2 regions of the Streptomyces sp. NPDC057445 genome follow, and region 1 is predicted to be linked to the other one. Evidence: riboswitches for the same ligand, from Rfam matches in the RefSeq annotation. Region 1 holds a riboswitch; the other holds the start of a gene.
The links. A riboswitch is a leader RNA that binds a small molecule or an ion and turns the genes downstream of it on or off. The one in region 1 is predicted to bind glycine.
Positions count from the first base shown of each region.

Region 2: it holds a riboswitch for glycine, as region 1 does, so the genes downstream of both, gcvT (glycine cleavage system aminomethyltransferase GcvT) here and gcvP (aminomethyl-transferring glycine dehydrogenase) in region 1, are expected to answer to the same signal.

Region 1 is NZ_JBHVDH010000012.1:186,973-195,443, reverse strand. Features, by position in the region: gene ACFU5O_RS24610 (FHA domain-containing protein) at 1-864, shown strand, start outside; gene ACFU5O_RS24605 (MerR family transcriptional regulator) at 882-1,625, shown strand; gene ACFU5O_RS24600 (bifunctional nuclease family protein) at 1,701-2,174, shown strand; gene ACFU5O_RS24595 (MerR family transcriptional regulator) at 2,430-2,951, shown strand; gene ACFU5O_RS24590 (DNA polymerase IV) at 3,072-4,484, shown strand; gene ACFU5O_RS24585 (PRC-barrel domain-containing protein) at 4,540-4,977, opposite strand; glycine riboswitch at 5,080-5,176, shown strand; gene gcvP (aminomethyl-transferring glycine dehydrogenase) at 5,355-8,240, shown strand; gene ACFU5O_RS24575 (DUF5999 family protein) at 8,369-8,471, opposite strand, start outside.
Region 2 is NZ_JBHVDH010000004.1:184,244-192,714, reverse strand. Features, by position in the region: gene ACFU5O_RS12115 (ABC transporter substrate-binding protein) at 1-373, opposite strand, end outside; gene ACFU5O_RS12110 (enhanced serine sensitivity protein SseB C-terminal domain-containing protein) at 587-1,402, opposite strand; gene ACFU5O_RS12105 (enhanced serine sensitivity protein SseB) at 1,514-2,266, opposite strand; gene ACFU5O_RS12100 (AAA family ATPase) at 2,379-3,077, opposite strand; glycine riboswitch at 3,206-3,303, shown strand; gene gcvT (glycine cleavage system aminomethyltransferase GcvT) at 3,460-4,584, shown strand; gene gcvH (glycine cleavage system protein GcvH) at 4,638-5,012, shown strand; gene glyA (serine hydroxymethyltransferase) at 5,044-6,318, shown strand; gene ACFU5O_RS12080 (L-serine ammonia-lyase) at 6,453-7,820, shown strand; gene ACFU5O_RS12075 (EF-hand domain-containing protein) at 7,936-8,151, opposite strand; gene ACFU5O_RS12070 (GNAT family N-acetyltransferase) at 8,268-8,471, shown strand, end outside.

The DNA.
Region 1 (8,471 bases):
GTCTGTTTCGGTCAAGGGGAATCGCCCGTGAAGTTGTTTGGGAAGTTGTTCGGCAAGAGCGCACGCGAGGACAGCGGCTCCGCCCGTCATCGCGCACCGCGCCACGGCGAGGAGGCGGAGCAGCAGGCCGGCGAGCGGCCGCTCTTCCGGGACGAGGTCGCCGGGCAGGGCGGTGACATTCCTGGCGGCCAGGGCGCGTCTGCTGTTGACCCTGCGGGTCCCGGCCGCATAGGTTTCGGAGAACCGTCAACCTCAAGTACGGGTGGAGGGTTTGCCTCCGATCCGTACGCGTCCCAGGCCCCCGCGGGGCAGCCGCGGCAGGAGGATCCGTCCATGCCGGTATGTACGCGATGCGGGCACCGCAACCCCGAGACCAGCCGTTTCTGTTCCAACTGTGGAGCGCCGCTGCGTCCCGGGGCGCAGGCGGAGCGTGCCTCGGAGACGACCTCGACCATCTCGATCTCGGGCCTGGAAGCCTATGACGCCGAGATGACGGGCCAGACCGCCGTTCCTTCGCTCTCTCCGGAGGCGCAGGCCGCCGTCGACGCGCTGCCGCTCGGCTCGGCGCTGCTCGTGGTGCGCCGGGGGCCGAACTCCGGCAGCCGGTTCCTTCTGGACGGTGAGCTGACCACGGCGGGCCGCCATCCGCAGAGCGACATCTTCCTCGACGACTTCACGGTGTCCCGGCGCCACGTGGAGTTCCGCAGGGCGCCCGACGGGAGCTTCACCGTCACGGATGTCGGCAGCCTGAACGGTACCTACGTCAACCGGGAGCCGATCGATTCGGTCCAGCTGTCGAACGGTGACGAGGTCCAGATCGGAAAGTACCGGCTGGTCTTCTACTCGAGCCAGCGGGGCGTGTGACCCTTCAGGGAAGGTCCATGCTGCGAACAACACCGACCGGCGGTGCCGGGCGTGGCACCGCCGGTGGCGACCGGCTGGTCAGCATCGGCTCGGTGCTGAACCAGCTGCGTGACGAGTTCCCCGAGGTCACGATCTCCAAGATCCGTTTCCTGGAGGCGGAGGGGCTGGTCGAGCCGCGGCGCACCCCCTCCGGCTACCGGAAATTCAGCCCGGAGGACGTCGAGCGGCTGGCCCAGGTGCTCCGTATGCAGCGGGATCACTATCTTCCTCTGAAGGTCATCCGGGAGCATCTCGACGCCCAGGCCCGGGGCGAGGAGCTTCCGCTGCGGCCCCAGGGCACGCCGGGGGATCCGGATGCCCCTGGAGCGGAAGCCGGACCGGACCGGCCCACGGCGTCGCGGGTGGGTCGCTCCGTACTGCTGGAAGCCGCCGAGGTGACCGAGGCGGAGCTGGATGCCTGGGAGTCGTACGGGCTCATCACTCCGGCGGCGGACGGCGATTACGACGTCGAGTCGGTGACCGTGGCCAAACTCGTGGCGCACATGGGCCGTTTCGGTCTGGAGCCCCGGCATCTGCGGGCCATGAAGGCGGCCGCGGACCGCGAGGCCGGACTGGTCGAACAGGTGGTCGCCCCGCTGAGGCGACACCGTAATCCGCAGACCAGAGCGCATGCCGAGGCGACCACGAAGGAACTTGCGGATCTTTCCGTCCGCCTCCACGCGGCCCTTGTGCAGACCGCGCTGGGCGTCCGGTTGCGCTGATCTCCGGCCCCTCTTGCGCTGATCTTGGGGCAGCCCGACTACCCAAACCTGCCGGGCACGTCCTAGGGTTGCTGTGTGAACGAGCTCGACGTTGTGGGTGTCCGGGTGGAAATGCCCTCCAACCAGCCGATCGTGCTCCTGCGTGAAGTGGGAGGTGACCGGTACCTCCCCATCTGGATCGGACCCGGGGAGGCGACCGCGATCGCCTTCGCACAGCAGGGCATGGCCCCCGCCAGGCCGCTGACCCACGATCTGTTCAAGGACGTGCTGGAGGCTGTCGGGCAGGAGCTCACCGAAGTCCGCATCACGGACCTGCGGGAAGGTGTGTTCTACGCCGAGCTGGTCTTCGCCAGCGGCGTCGAGGTGAGTGCCCGGCCGTCCGACGCCATAGCCCTCGCGCTGCGCACCGGCACGCCCATCTACGGCAGCGACGGGGTGCTGGACGACGCGGGTATCGCGATCCCGGACGAGCAGGAGGACGAGGTGGAGAAGTTCCGCGAGTTCCTCGACCAGATCTCGCCCGAGGACTTCGGCTCCAGCAGTCAGTGACCCTCTGGTCCCCGACCCGTCGGCTGAACCGACGCATTCGGTGAGCCGTTCCCTGCATCTGGGTGCGGAAAACCACTCTCAGGGTGATTATCACTCGGCGTGCCGAGTGTGGCGATCGTTGACGCACCCCGGGCGACTCCCTACCGTCGAGGTGGCAGGTCAAGGACGGAGGTCGGCGTGAGAAGCAGCGGCGACGGTACGGCAGGCGATTCCCTCGAAGTGCATCCGGGACACGGTGGGCCGTATCCGCTTCACATGAGTTCGACAGCCGACTCCTCGACCGAGGCCGTCGGCTACCGGGGACCGACCGCGTGCGCCGCGGCGGGCATCACCTACCGACAGCTCGACTACTGGGCACGCACCGGCCTCGTGGAGCCGAGCGTGCGCCCTGCGTACGGATCCGGCACCCAGCGGCTGTACAGCTTCCGGGACGTCGTGGTCCTCAAGATCGTGAAGCGTTTCCTGGACACGGGTGTCGCACTTCAGAACATCAGGACGGCAGTGCAGCATCTGCGGACCCGCGGGTTCTCGGATCTGGACCGGCTGACGCTGATGAGCGACGGGGCCACCGTCTACGAGTGCTCCTCGCCCGACGAGGTCGTGGATCTGCTGCAGGGCGGCCAGGGAGTCTTCGGCATCGCCGTGGGTGTGGTGTGGCGGGACGTGGAAGCCGCCCTGTCCCAGCTGCACGGCGAGCGCGTCGACACCGGCGAGACACTCGTCGGGCACAATCCGGCGGACGAACTGGCAAGACGCCGTCGCGACCGGGCCGTCTGAGCGCTCGGCCGCCCTCGTTCCCTCGCTCGATCCGCGCACGTGACGTTCTGCCGACGGACCTGCGGCAGGTCGTACCCGTGTGCGGGCCGATTGTCAGTGGCGTACGGCAGCATCTGAGACGTGAGATCCGCCCCGACGATTCTGCATCTGGACATGGATGCGTTCTTCGCTGCCGCCGAGCAGGCCGCGAAGCCCAGTCTGCGCGGCAAGCCGGTGGTGGTCGGCGGTCTGGGGCCGCGCGGAGTCGTGGCGACGGCGTCGTACGAGGCCAGGCGGTTCGGGGTGCACTCGGCCATGCCGATGGCCCAGGCACGGAGGCTCTGCCCGAACGCCGCGTACCTGGTCCCGCGGTTCTCGCTCTACCGCTCGGTCAGCAACCAGGTGATGGAGCTGCTCGGGCGATTGTCCCCGCTCGTGGAGCCGCTGAGCCTGGACGAGGCCTTCGTCGACCTGGAGGCGGGTGGGGCGGCGAGTGACGCACGGTCGGCGCGGGAGGCCGGTGAGCGGCTACGGAGGGACATTCTGGCGGTCACCGGACTGACGGGGTCGGTGGGCCTGGCCGGGTCGAAGATGCTGGCGAAGATCGCCTCGGAGCAGGCGAAGCCGGACGGACTTGTGCTGATCGAGCCCGGAACGGAGCGGGACCTGCTCGGGCCGATGCCGGTGCGGACGCTGCCGGGGGTGGGGCCCGCGACCGGGGAGCATCTGCGGCGGGCGGGAATGACCACGGTCGCCGACCTGGCGGAGGCCGGTGAGGACGAGCTCGTACGGCTGCTCGGGAAGTCTCACGGGTCGGCGCTGTTCCGGATGGCGACGGGACATGACGACCGGCCTGTCGTCGCCGAGCGTGACGCCAAGTCGGTGTCGGTCGAGGACACCTTCGACGTGGACCTGCACGACCGGGTGCGGATCAGGGTGGAGGTGGAGCGGCTCGCCGAGCGGTGTGTGCAGCGACTGCGCGGGTCGAGGCACTCGGGGCGGACCATCGTTTTGAAGGTACGGCGCTTCGACTTCTCGACGCTGACCCGGTCGGAGACACTGCGTGGGCCGACCGATGATCCGGCAGTGGTCCGGGAGGCAGCCGGCCGGCTTCTGGAGTCGGTGGACACCACGGGCGGGGTCCGTCTGCTGGGCGTGGGTGTGACCGGCCTCGCCGACTACACCCAGGAAGATCTGTTCGCACAGGCCGCCGCCGGGGAGAAGAGCGCCGGCGAGGGCCACGGAAGCCCCGAGCGCGCCCACGCGGCCGAGGAGCCGGAGCCGCCGGAGCCGGAGCCGGCCGTCGAGCGGCGCTGGTCGGCCGGACACGATGTGAGGCACGAGCGGTACGGGGCGGGCTGGGTGCAGGGCAGCGGGCTCGGGCGGGTCACGGTCCGCTTCGAGGAGCCCTGGTCGGCCGTGCCGGGGAGGGTGCGCACGTTCCTGGTGGACGATCCCGAGCTCGAGCCGTCGGAGCCGCTGCCGCTCGTCGGACGGGACCGGGAACAGCCTCCGGACGAGTCGCCGCCGGATCCCCCGTCATCACGGGAGTAGTAGGAGCCGGACCGTCGCATCGGACGTCTTCGCCGGATCAGTGGTCAGCGGCGCGTCAGTCGTCGTGGCCTGCGAGCCGTCCGAAGTCGCGGTCGCCCGTGGACCCCGGGGACGAGTCAGGTCCGTCGGAGGCGGCCGGCGGTGAGGGAGCCGGCTTCTCCGGGGGAGCGGGCAGTTCGAGACCGTAGTGGTGGTACAGCTGGAGTTCCTGCTGGGGGGAGAGATGCCTGCCGACACCGAAATCCGGGGCGTCCTTGATCAGAGCCCGCTCGAACGGGATGTGGAGGCCGTCGCCCGCCACCTCACTGGGCTCCAGGGGCACGAACGCGTCCCTGCTGAACAGCCCTGTGCGTACGGCCGCCCACTCGGGCATCCCCGTCGCGTCGTCGAGGTAGACCTCGTCCACGGTCCCGATCTTGGTGCCGTTGCGGTCGAACGCCTTGCGGCCTATCAGGCTGCGCGGATCGATATCGGTCTGCACGGTCCCTCCAATTGGTCGCACTGGCCCCGTAAGTACTACGAAAATGCACATTTGTGGGGTCGGCCACTCGACAGCTTTGGCCAATACCTCGCTGGTAGGCTGGCACACGGCTGCTGACCCCGTGCGGGAGAGTGCTCCGGTCAGGTACCGGAGACGCCGAAGGAGCAAATCCTCCCCGGAATCTCTCAGGCCCCCGTACCGCACGGACGAGGTCACTCTGGAAAGCAGGGCGGACGTCGGACGGCGTCCGCTCTCACCGACGGTGAAAACCGGAATGCCAGCGAGCGGGCGGACCGGTGAAGCTCTCAGGTTAGATGACAGAGGGGGAGGCCGTCCGGGCACCCGCGCCGTGGTGCCCCTCGCAGGTCGCGTCGACCAGGAGGCCTCACATGACCGCCAACCGCATTCCGCTCTCCCGGCTGGAGCGGGGCACCCCCTTCGAGCAGCGCCACATCGGGCCCGACGCAGGGGCCCAGGCGAAGATGCTCGCGCAGGTCGGCTACGGGTCGCTCGACGAGCTGACCGCCGCCGCCGTACCGGACGTGATCAAGAGCGCCGAGGCCCTCGGGCTGCCCGATGCCCGTACCGAGGCCGAGGTCCTGGCCGAGCTGCGCTCCCTCGCGGACCGCAACCAGGTCCTCGCCCCGATGATCGGCCTCGGCTACTACGGCACCTTCACCCCGCCGGTCATCCTGCGCAACGTCATGGAGAACCCCGCCTGGTACACGGCGTACACGCCCTACCAGCCCGAGATCTCGCAGGGCCGCCTCGAGGCACTGCTCAACTTCCAGACGATGGTCGCGGACCTGACCGGCCTGCCGACCTCCGGCGCATCGCTGCTCGACGAGGGCACCGCCGCCGCCGAGGCCATGGCGCTGGCCCGGCGCGTCGGCAAGGTCAAGGACGGCGTCTTCCTGATCGACGCCGACACCCTCCCGCAGACCATCGCCGTGATCGAGACCCGCGCCGAACCGACGGGTGTCGAGGTCGTCGTCGCGGATCTCGGCCAGGGCATCCCCGCGGAGATCGCCGAGCGCGGTGTCTTCGGCGTCCTGCTCCAGTACCCGGGTGCCTCCGGTGCCGTCCGTGAGATCAAGCCCGTCATCGAGCAGGCGCACGAGCTCGGCGCGATCGTCACCGTCGCGGCCGATCTCCTGGCGCTCACCCTTCTCACCTCCCCCGGCGCACTCGGGGCGGACATCGCCGTAGGAACCACTCAGCGCTTCGGCGTCCCGATGGGCTTCGGCGGCCCTCACGCCGGCTATATGGCCGTCCAGGCCAAGCACGCCCGCAGCCTGCCGGGCCGCCTCGTCGGCGTCTCCGTCGACGCGGACGGCAACAAGGCCTACCGCCTCGCGCTGCAGACCCGCGAGCAGCACATCCGCCGTGAGAAGGCCACCAGCAACATCTGCACCGCGCAGGTGCTGCTGGCGGTGATGGCCGGAATGTACGCCGTCTACCACGGTCCCGAGGGGCTGAGGACGATCGCGCGCCGCACGCACCGGTACGCCGCGATCCTGGCAGAGGGCCTGCGTGCGGGCGGCGTCGAGCTCGTTCACGGCACGTACTTCGACACGCTGACCGCCCGTGTTCCTGGCAAGGCGGCGGACATCGTCGCCGCTGCCCGCGAGAACGGCGTCAACCTGTACCCCGCCGACGCCGACCATGTCTCGATCTCCTGCGACGAGACCACGGGCCGTGCCCAGCTGGCCGCCGTCTGGTCCGCCTTCGGCGTCGAGGGAGACATCGAGGCGCTCGACGCGACGACGGACGACGCCCTTCCGGCCGGGCTGCTGCGGAGCGACGACGTCCTCACCCACCCGGTCTTCCACGCGCACCGCTCCGAAACCGCGATGCTGCGCTACCTGCGCAAGCTCGCCGACCGTGACTACGCGCTGGACCGCGGCATGATCCCGCTCGGCTCCTGCACGATGAAGCTGAACGCGACCACCGAGATGGAGCCGGTGACCTGGCCGGAGTTCGGCCAGATCCACCCCTTCGCCCCGGTGGAGCAGGCCGAGGGCTACCTCACGCTGATCCACGAGCTGGAGGAACGTCTCTCCGAGGTCACCGGCTACGACAAGGTGTCCATCCAGCCGAACGCCGGTTCGCAGGGTGAGCTCGCGGGCCTGCTGGCCGTGCGTGCCTACCACCGCGCCAACGGCGACGCGCAGCGCACCGTCTGCCTCATCCCGTCCTCCGCGCACGGCACCAACGCCGCCAGCGCCGTGATGGCCGGAATGAGGGTCGTTGTCGTCAAGACCGCCGACGACGGCGAGATCGACGTCAAGGACCTGCGCGCCAAGATCGAGCAGTACCGCGACGAGCTGTCCGTGCTCATGATCACGTACCCCTCGACGCACGGTGTCTTCGAGGAGCACGTCGCCGACATCTGCGCCCAGGTGCACGAGGCCGGCGGACAGGTGTACGTCGACGGCGCCAACCTCAACGCGCTGGTGGGCCTCGCCAAGCCGGGCAAGTTCGGCGGCGACGTCTCCCACCTCAACCTGCACAAGACCTTCTGCATCCCGCACGGCGGCGGCGGCCCCGGCGTCGGCCCGGTCGGCGTCCGCGAACACCTCGCCCCGTACCTCCCGAACCACCCGCTCCAGCCCACCGCGGGCCCGGAGACCGGTGTCGGCCCGATCTCGGCAGCCCCCTGGGGCTCGGCGGGCATCCTGCCGATCTCCTGGGCGTACGTACGGCTCATGGGCGGCGAGGGTCTCAAGCGCGCCACCCAGGTCGCCGTGCTCGCGGCGAACTACATCGCCAAGCGCCTCGAGCCGCACTACCCGGTCCTCTACACGGGCCCGGCCGGGCTCGTCGCGCACGAGTGCATCGTCGACCTGCGGCCGATCTCGAAGGCGACCGGCGTCAGCGTCGACGACATCGCCAAGCGGCTCATCGACTACGGCTTCCACGCGCCGACGATGTCGTTCCCGGTGGCGGGCACGCTGATGATCGAGCCCACGGAGAGCGAGGACCTCGCCGAGCTCGACCGGTTCTGCGACACGATGATCGCGATCCGTGCGGAGGTCGAGAAGGTCGCCTCCGGCGAGTGGCCCGCCGAGGACAACCCGCTGCGCAACGCCCCGCACACCGCGGCGGCGCTGGGCGGCGAGTGGGAGCACCCGTACAGCCGTGAGGAGGCGGTCTTCCCGGACGGCGTCCAGGTCGCGGACAAGTACTGGCCGCCGGTGCGCCGGATCGACGGTGCCTTCGGCGACCGCAACCTGGTCTGCTCCTGCCCGCCGCTGGACGAGTACGACAACTGACGTAGCAGCCGACACACCCCCGGGCACACGTCAGGGCCGGTTCGGAGTTCTCTCCGAGCCGGCCCTTTCCGTCCGGTTCCAGGGCACCGCGCAGAGCGGGTCCGGGACCTGCCCCGGGCGCCCGGCGCTCAGGCCGCCGTGGCCACCTGCTGCGGCCGGTGCGGGGCGATGATCTGTCCGTCAGGAAGCAGCTCACCGGTGTCCTCGAAAAGCAGCACACCGTTGCACAGC
Region 2 (8,471 bases), on a different contig from region 1:
AGTTGGCGCAGACCGCCTTGGCGTTGAACGCCTCGCCGTCGTGGAACTTGACGCCCTTGCGCAGGTTGAACGTCCAGACCGTACCGGCGGGGTTGCTCGACCACTTCTCGGCGAGGCCGCCGACGAGCTTGCTGCCCCCCGACTCGTGCTCGAGCAGCGCCTCGAAGGCCTGACGGGTGACGCGGAAGGTCTCGCCGTCGCTCGCGAGGGCCGGGTCGAGAGACCCCGGGTCGCCGGGCGCACCGAAGACAAAGGTGTCCTCCGCACCCTTGTCGCCGTCCTTGCCCCGTTCACTCGAGCAGCCGGTGGCGATGAGGCCGACCGCAAGGACCGCCGTTATCGCCCGAGCGGCTCGGGACTTGAATATTCGCATGGGTCCACCCCTGGGTCGCCATGTGTGGTCTTGACCGGCCGAACACTACTCACGAGCGTCAGACCAGTGAACAGTCCGCATAGCGGTGATACCGACCTGAGACCCGGACACTTGCCAAAACGGGCGGATGCGGGACATCGCAGCGCTTCGGTTAACTTGCGGGACACAAAGCGCTGTTGAAAGCGGGCCGGTGAAAGGGGCCGCGCGCGGCTCTCAGCGGTGCTGCGCGGTGGGGGTGCCGCCGGCGAAACCGGAGGGCGGGTATCCGTATCCCGGCTGCTGGGCCGGCGAGCCGTGCGCCTCGCGGTCGTAGAACGGGCGGGCGTTGGCCCGCAGCCACATCGTCACCGGGTCGTACTCGTCGGACATGGCGACGGTCGAGACGGGAAGGCCGTCCGGGACGGCGGCGATCGACTGCTGCATCATCGCGCGGACGGTGTCGACGGACTGCTGGCCCGTGTCGTACAGATCCAGGCCGATCGCGAGATACGGGGCGCCGAGCGCGGGCTGCACCCAGGCCCTGCGCAGCGAGCGGACGGCGGGGGTGCGGTGGGCGTTCTGCGTGAGCAGGGCGTAGAACTGGGGGATCTCGATGGCGGGCTCGCTCAGCCGCAGCGGTCCTGCGGGCATCCGGTCGAGTCCGGTGGCGATCCGGCGCAGATCGGGCCAGGGGATGCCCACACCGCCGCCCGGGGCGTGCGGGTTGAGCCAGATGCCGTAGCGGTCGGGGAAGAGGGCGCGGGCGATATCGGTGGCGGTGACGACTTCGTGCGCGCGGTTCCAGCCGCATGCGGCGAGCTCCTGGGCCGAGGTGACACAGGGGGCGTAGCTCTGGCCGTCGACCTCCATGTTTCCGTACTGCGCGTCCGGGGAGCCGGACCTGCCGTGCCAGAGCAGCATCCAGATCCGGCCGGCCGACGGGTCGGCGAGTGCGTGCAGCAGGGCCTCGTACGCGTCGTAGCGTCCGGGCGTCACCTGGCGCAGCATGTGCTCGACCTGCCCGGTCGCCGCGGTGCCTGACGCACTCACTCTGGGTCCCGCCCCTCTTCGATTCGCCATGGTGTGTGCAGCCGCACCGGCGCAAGTGCGGCGCACGTCATCAAACCAGCTTATGCGGCCGTACTGACACCGACTTGACGACTATGCGTGCGACTGCGGGTGCTGCCTCGTGTAGAAGGGCCGGACGCGGTTCAGCATCCAGTCGCCGACAGGGTCCTGGGCGATGTCCAGAAGGACCAGGTTGACCGGCCACTTCACGGCGACCCGGCCGAGCGCGCGGCCCAGGGCGTCCATGGGCGCGGTGCGGTGGTGACCCTCCCAGGTGGAGAGCTGCACTCCGACGAACAGAGTCGGCGCCTCTCCCTCGACGCTCGCGAGAACCCGGCGGGCCGTCTGCACGACACCGGTCTCCTCGAACTCTCCGGCCGCCGCGGCGAGGAAGTCGATCGGCTCCTCCTGCCAGTCCGGCTCGAACAGCCGCACCCGGCCCCCGCTGGCGGGCCCCTCCAGCGGAGTCCGCCCGGCCCGGCACAGCTCGGCGACCGCGAGCGGCGGCAACGGTACGCCGACCGCTCCGCCGGGGTTCACGGCGATACCGAGCTGCGGCGGCAGTCCCCGCGCGAACTCGACCGCGGGGGCGACGGTGCCCGGCATCCGGTCCCCCACGCACTGCAGGAACTGCTGCTGGGAGCTGTAGACCGGCACATACGGGGCGCCGTCGATCTCGAGCGTCGGCAGATCGAGGCTCGGGCTGTCAGGGCCGCCGCCGTTGGGCAGCGGCACCCAGACATGGCTGCGTCCGAGCACCTCGACGAGCCGGCCCCCCGCGCCGGGGCTGCCGACGGACGCGCTCAGCACCTCTTCGAGCTCGTTGGCGGGCCATGTCGTATCCACTGCGTCCCCTGCTTCCCCGTCCGGCCCGTACCGGGCCGCGATGTCCTGCGCTCAGCAGGGTAACCGCTGCGGCGTGCCGTACGACGGCCCGGACGGGGTGCCGTACGACGGCTCACACCTCGGCGGTGAAGCCGATCCGCGTCAGCGCCGTCGCCGCGTCGCGGTCCAGCAGGGTCGCCGTGCTGCAGCCCCGCGGGAGGCGGCCCCCCTCCGCGTCCCGGACGAGGCGGGAGACCGCGCGGCGGTGCCGGCCGAAGGCGTAGGGGGAGACGCCCCGGCCGCGCTCGCGCTGGCCCGCGCGGGCGACGGCCGGGGTGACGTCCAGCAGGAGCAGATGAAGGGACCTGCCGCGTCGGCGTGCCTCCCGGGCCAGCCAGCGGCGCACCCAGGACTGGGTGCCGCAGTCGTGGACGACCACGCTCGCGCCGGAGCGCAGTGCTCGCCACATCCCGGCGTAGTGGGCGAGGCGGACCAGTGGGCGGTAGGAGGCGTACGGCAGCAGCCGGGGCATCCGCGCGTCCCAGCGGTCGCGGGTGTTCTGGGAGTCGATCCCGCCGCCGTCCGCGGCGCGCCGGATCAGGGTGGACTTGCCGCTGCCGGGCAGCCCGGAGATCACGACCACGTCCCCCTCGGCGAACTCCAGGCTCCGCGGGCCGTGACCGACACGGTCCCGCAGGTCGCGCACCACGGGCGCGGACACCGGCGCGGACGCGGGCGCGGACAGGCCAAGCAGCCGGCGCGCCGGCCCGGCCTGCCCGGCGGGTACGCCCGCTGTCGTCGTCATATAGGCACCTGACCGCTGCAACGTCATTGCTCTCCCCCTTGTCGGGTCACCGGGACCCTGCCCAGGAAGCTTAAAGAAAAGGTAATGACCTACAAGTGATTTGCTGATCGTGGCGCCCGTGCAATGATGTCCGCGCCAACTGCATACCGGCCGCTTGAATCCGCGCGGGAGAGTCCTGGCCACTGTGTGTGCCGGGCGCCGAAGGAGCAAGTCCCTCCCTTGAATCTCTCAGGCCCCGTACCGCGAGGATGAGGCAGATCTGAAAAGCGGGCCGCTCTTGCGGCTCCACCCAAGGTGCAAATCATGCCCTTTGCGTACGTCATGTACGTGTGGTCATGATGAACCTCTCAGGTTTCGATGACAGATGGGGAGGATCGTCCTCGCCAGTCATGCCCTGGGAGTCCTATCCATGAGCACCACCCCCCGTCTCACCGCCCTCGATGCCCTGCATCGCTCGCTGGGCGCGACCATGACCGACTTCGCCGGCTGGGACATGCCGCTGCGGTACGCGAGTGAGCGCGACGAGCACACCGCCGTACGCACCAAGGCCGGACTCTTCGACCTTTCCCACATGGGTGAGATCACTGTCACCGGGCCCGACGCCGCCGCCCTTCTGGACTACGCGCTGGTCGGCAACATCGGCGGGGTCGCCGTCGGCCGGGCCCGCTACACGATGATCTGCCAGGAGGACGGCGGAATCCTCGACGACCTGATCGTCTACCGTCTCGGCGACACCGAGTACATGGTCGTCGCCAACGCCTCGAACGCACAGATCGTCCTGGACGCCCTGACCGAGCGCGCGTCCGCCCGAGGCGGGTTCGACGCGACCGTGCGCGACGACCGCGACGCCTATGCGCTGATCGCCGTCCAGGGCCCCGAGTCCCCCGGCATCCTGAAGTCCCTCACGGACGCCGATCTGGACGGCCTCAAGTACTACGCGGGTCTGCCCGGCACCGTCGCCGGCGTCCCCGCGCTGATCGCCCGCACCGGCTACACCGGCGAGGACGGCTTCGAGCTCTTCGTCGAGCCGCAGCACGCCGAGAAGCTGTGGCAGGCGCTGACCGAGGCGGGCGAGCCCGCCGGCCTGGTCCCCTGCGGCCTGTCCTGCCGCGACACGCTGCGCCTGGAGGCCGGCATGCCGCTGTACGGGCATGAGCTGACCACCTCGCTGACCCCGTTCGACGCGGGTCTGGGCCGGGTCGTGAAGTTCGAGAAGGAGGGCGACTTCGTGGGCCGCGAGTCCCTCGAGGCGGCCGCCGAGCGCGCCGCGACCAGTCCCCCGCGCAAGCTGGTCGGCCTGATCGCCGAGGGCCGCCGGGTGCCCCGCGCCGGAATGCAGGTGGTCGCGGGCGGTCAGGTGATCGGCGAGGTCACCTCGGGTGCCCCGTCGCCGACCCTGGGCAAGCCTATCGCCATCGCCTACGTGGACGCGGCGCACGCCGCGCCGGGCGGCGAGGGCGTCGGTGTCGACATCCGCGGTACTCATGAGCCGTACGAGGTCGTTGCGCTTCCCTTCTACAAGCGCCAGAAGTAGACCCTCCCCCTCCCCGTCAGCAGCAGTCCACCGCGTACAGGAGAATTCAGGCCATGAGCAACCCCCAGCAGCTGCGTTACAGCAAGGAGCACGAGTGGCTGTCGGCCGCCGAGGACGGCGTGTCGACGGTCGGCATCACGGAGCACGCGGCCAACGCGCTCGGCGATGTCGTGTACGTCCAGCTCCCCGAGGTCGGCGACACGGTGAGCGCGGGCGAGACCTGCGGCGAACTGGAGTCCACCAAGTCGGTCAGTGATCTGTACTCCCCCGTGTCCGGCGAGGTCACCGAGGTCAACGAGGACGTCGTCAACGACCCTTCGCTGGTGAACAGCGCCCCGTTCGAGGGCGGCTGGCTGTTCAAGGTGCGTGTCACGGAGGAGCCGGCCGAGCTGCTCTCCGCCGACGAGTACACCGACTTCGCCGGCTGACCGAAGACCACAGGCCACAAGGGATCGCGTGATGTCGCTTCTTAACACTCCCCTCCATGAGCTCGACCCGGACGTCGCCGCCGCCGTCGACGCCGAGCTCCACCGTCAGCAGTCCACCCTCGAGATGATCGCCTCGGAGAACTTCGCTCCGGTCGCGGTCATGGAGGCCCAGGGCTCGGTCCTCACCAACAAGTACGCCGAGGGCTACCCCGGCCGCCGTTACTACGGCGGCTGTGAGCACGTCGATGTCGTCGAACAGATCGCCATCGACCGCATCAAGGCGCTCTTCGGCGCCGAGCACGCCAACGTCCAGCCGCACTCGGGTGCCCAGGCCAACGCCGCCGCGATGTTCGCGCTGCTGAAGCCGGGCGACACGATCATGGGTCTGAACCTCGCGCACGGCGGGCACCTGACCCACGGCATGAAGATCAACTTCTCCGGCAAGCTCTACAACGTGGTCGCCTACCACGTGGACGACGCCACGGGCCAGGTCGACATGGCCGAGGTCGAGCGGCTCGCCAAGGAGTCCAAGCCCAAGCTGATCGTCGCCGGCTGGTCCGCGTACCCGCGCCAGCTGGACTTCGCCGCCTTCCGCCGGATCGCGGACGAGGTCGGCGCGTATCTGATGGTCGACATGGCCCACTTCGCGGGCCTGGTCGCCGCGGGACTGCACCCGAACCCGGTGCCGCACGCCCATGTCGTGACCACGACCACCCACAAGACGCTGGGCGGCCCGCGCGGCGGTGTGATCCTCTCCACGGCCGAGCTCGCCAAGAAGATCAACTCGGCGGTCTTCCCCGGTCAGCAGGGCGGTCCGCTGGAGCATGTGATCGCGGCCAAGGCCGTCTCCTTCAAGGTCGCGGCCACCGAGGAGTTCAAGGAGCGCCAGCAGCGCACCCTGGAGGGCTCGAGGATCCTCGCAGAGCGGCTGGTCCAGGACGACGTCAAGGAGGCCGGAGTCTCGGTCCTCTCCGGCGGTACCGACGTCCACCTGGTCCTGGTCGACCTGCGCAACTCCGAGCTGGACGGCCAGCAGGCCGAGGACCGTCTGCACGAGGTCGGCATCACGGTCAACCGCAACGCGGTTCCGAACGACCCCCGCCCGCCGATGGTCACCTCGGGTCTGCGCATCGGTACGCCGGCGCTCGCCACCCGCGGCTTCCAGGCCGAGGACTTCCGCGAGGTCGCCGACATCATCGCCAAGGTGCTCAAGGCCCCCTCCGGCTTCGGGGAGGCCGACGCGGAGGCCCTCAAGGCCCGGGTGACGGCCCTGGCCGCGAAGCACCCGCTTTACCCTGGTCTGTAGCAGCCAAAGCAAAACAAACGGGGCACCGCACACACTTTCCCGGTGAATGCGGTGCCCCGCACCACGCACCGCCCGTTTGTTCTTCTGCACCACCCTGGCAGACGACGGCGTCTACCACCCACAAGGAGTACCCCGTGGCCATATCGGTCTTCGACCTGTTCTCGATCGGCATAGGCCCGTCCAGCTCCCACACGGTCGGCCCGATGCGCGCAGCCGGCCTGTTCGCCCGTCGCCTGAAGAACGAGGGCCTGCTGGCCCACACCACCACGGTGCGCGCCGAGCTCTACGGCTCGCTGGGCGCGACCGGCCACGGCCACGGCACTCCCAAGGCCGTCCTGCTGGGCCTGGAGGGCGAGTCGCCCCGTACCGTCGACGTCGAGACCGCCGACGAGCAGGTCGAGCTGATCAAGAGCAACGGGCGGATCAGCATCCTCGGTGTGCACGAGATCGGCTTCGACTTCGACGAGGACCTGGTCCTGCACCGCCGCAAGGCGCTCCCCTACCACGCGAACGGCATGACGCTGTGGGCGTACGACGCGGAGGGCGCGACGCTGCTGGAAAAGACCTACTACTCGGTCGGCGGCGGCTTCGTCGTGGACGAGGACGCGGTCGGCCAGGACCGGATCAAGCTCGACGACACCGTGCTGAAGTACCCCTTCCGCACCGGTGACGAGCTCCTGCGGCTCTCCCGCGAGACCGGTCTGTCCATCTCCGCGATGATGCTGGAGAACGAGAAGGCGTGGCGGACCGAGGAGGAGATCCGCGAGGGCCTGCTGGAGATCTGGCGGGTCATGCAGGCCTGTGTCTCGCGCGGTATGTCCCGCGAGGGCATTCTGCCCGGCGGCCTCAAGGTCCGCCGGCGCGCCGCCACCACCGCGCGCAAGCTGCGCTCCGAGGGCGACCCCCTGGCCCTCGCGATGGAGTGGATCACGCTGTACGCGATGGCCGTGAACGAGGAGAACGCGGCGGGTGGCCGCGTCGTCACCGCCCCGACGAACGGCGCGGCGGGCATCATCCCCGCGGTCCTGCACTACTACATGAACTTCGTGCCCGGTGCCGACGAGGACGGGGTCGTCCGCTTCCTGCTCGCGGCGGGCGCGGTCGGCATGCTCTTCAAGGAGAACGCCTCGATCTCCGGCGCCGAGGTCGGCTGCCAGGGCGAGGTCGGCTCGGCATGCTCCATGGCGGCGGGCGCGCTCGCCGAGGTGCTGGGCGGCTCCCCCGAGCAGGTGGAGAACGCGGCGGAGATCGGCATGGAGCACAACCTTGGCCTGACCTGCGACCCTGTCGGCGGTCTGGTCCAGATCCCGTGCATCGAGCGCAACGGCATGGCGGCGGTGAAGGCGGTCACGGCGGCGCGGATGGCGATGCGCGGCGACGGCAGCCACAAGGTCTCCCTGGACAAGGTCATCAAGACCATGAAGGAGACCGGCGCGGACATGTCGGTCAAGTACAAGGAGACCGCGCGCGGCGGTCTCGCGGTGAACATCATCGAGTGCTGAGCCCGGCGGGTTCCCGGACGCTCACGGCCTGCGGCCGGAACGGCCCGGCCCCCGCAGGAACGGCCCGGCCCCCCGGCACGTCGCCGGGGGGCCGGGCCGTAGTACACCTGGGGCATCAGTCCTTGTTGAGCGACGCCCAGAACTCGTCGAAGGTCAGCAGGCCGTCGCCGTTGCTGTCCTTGGCCTTGATGACGGCCTCGGCGACGGGCTCGGTGACATGGAAGTCGCCCAGCTGCGCCATGACGCTCTTGTACTCGGCGGCCGAGATCAGCCCGTCGCCGTTCATGTCGTACCGGTCGAAGGCCTTACGCGCCGACTCGATGTCCGCCACTGTCCACCCCTTCTTGGTGCATTACTGACGAGGGTCAGATTATCGGCGGCGACCTGGCTTCGTGTCCCGGGGCGGTGGTGCTCCCGGGAGGGGGTTCCCAGGGGGACCATGGAGTCATGAGCGACGCGCTGGCACGGATCCTGGCGGCGGCGGAGCGGGGAGAGTTTCCGCCGCCGGACGGCAGGACCACGGTGATCCCGCAGCCGAATCCGCGGGACGCCGGAGTGCTGGCCTTCACCGCGCACTCGGTGGTGTTCACGGACGAGGACCCCGAGTGGGTGCGTGCGGCCCTTGCGGCCACCGCCGGCGATCCCCTCGCC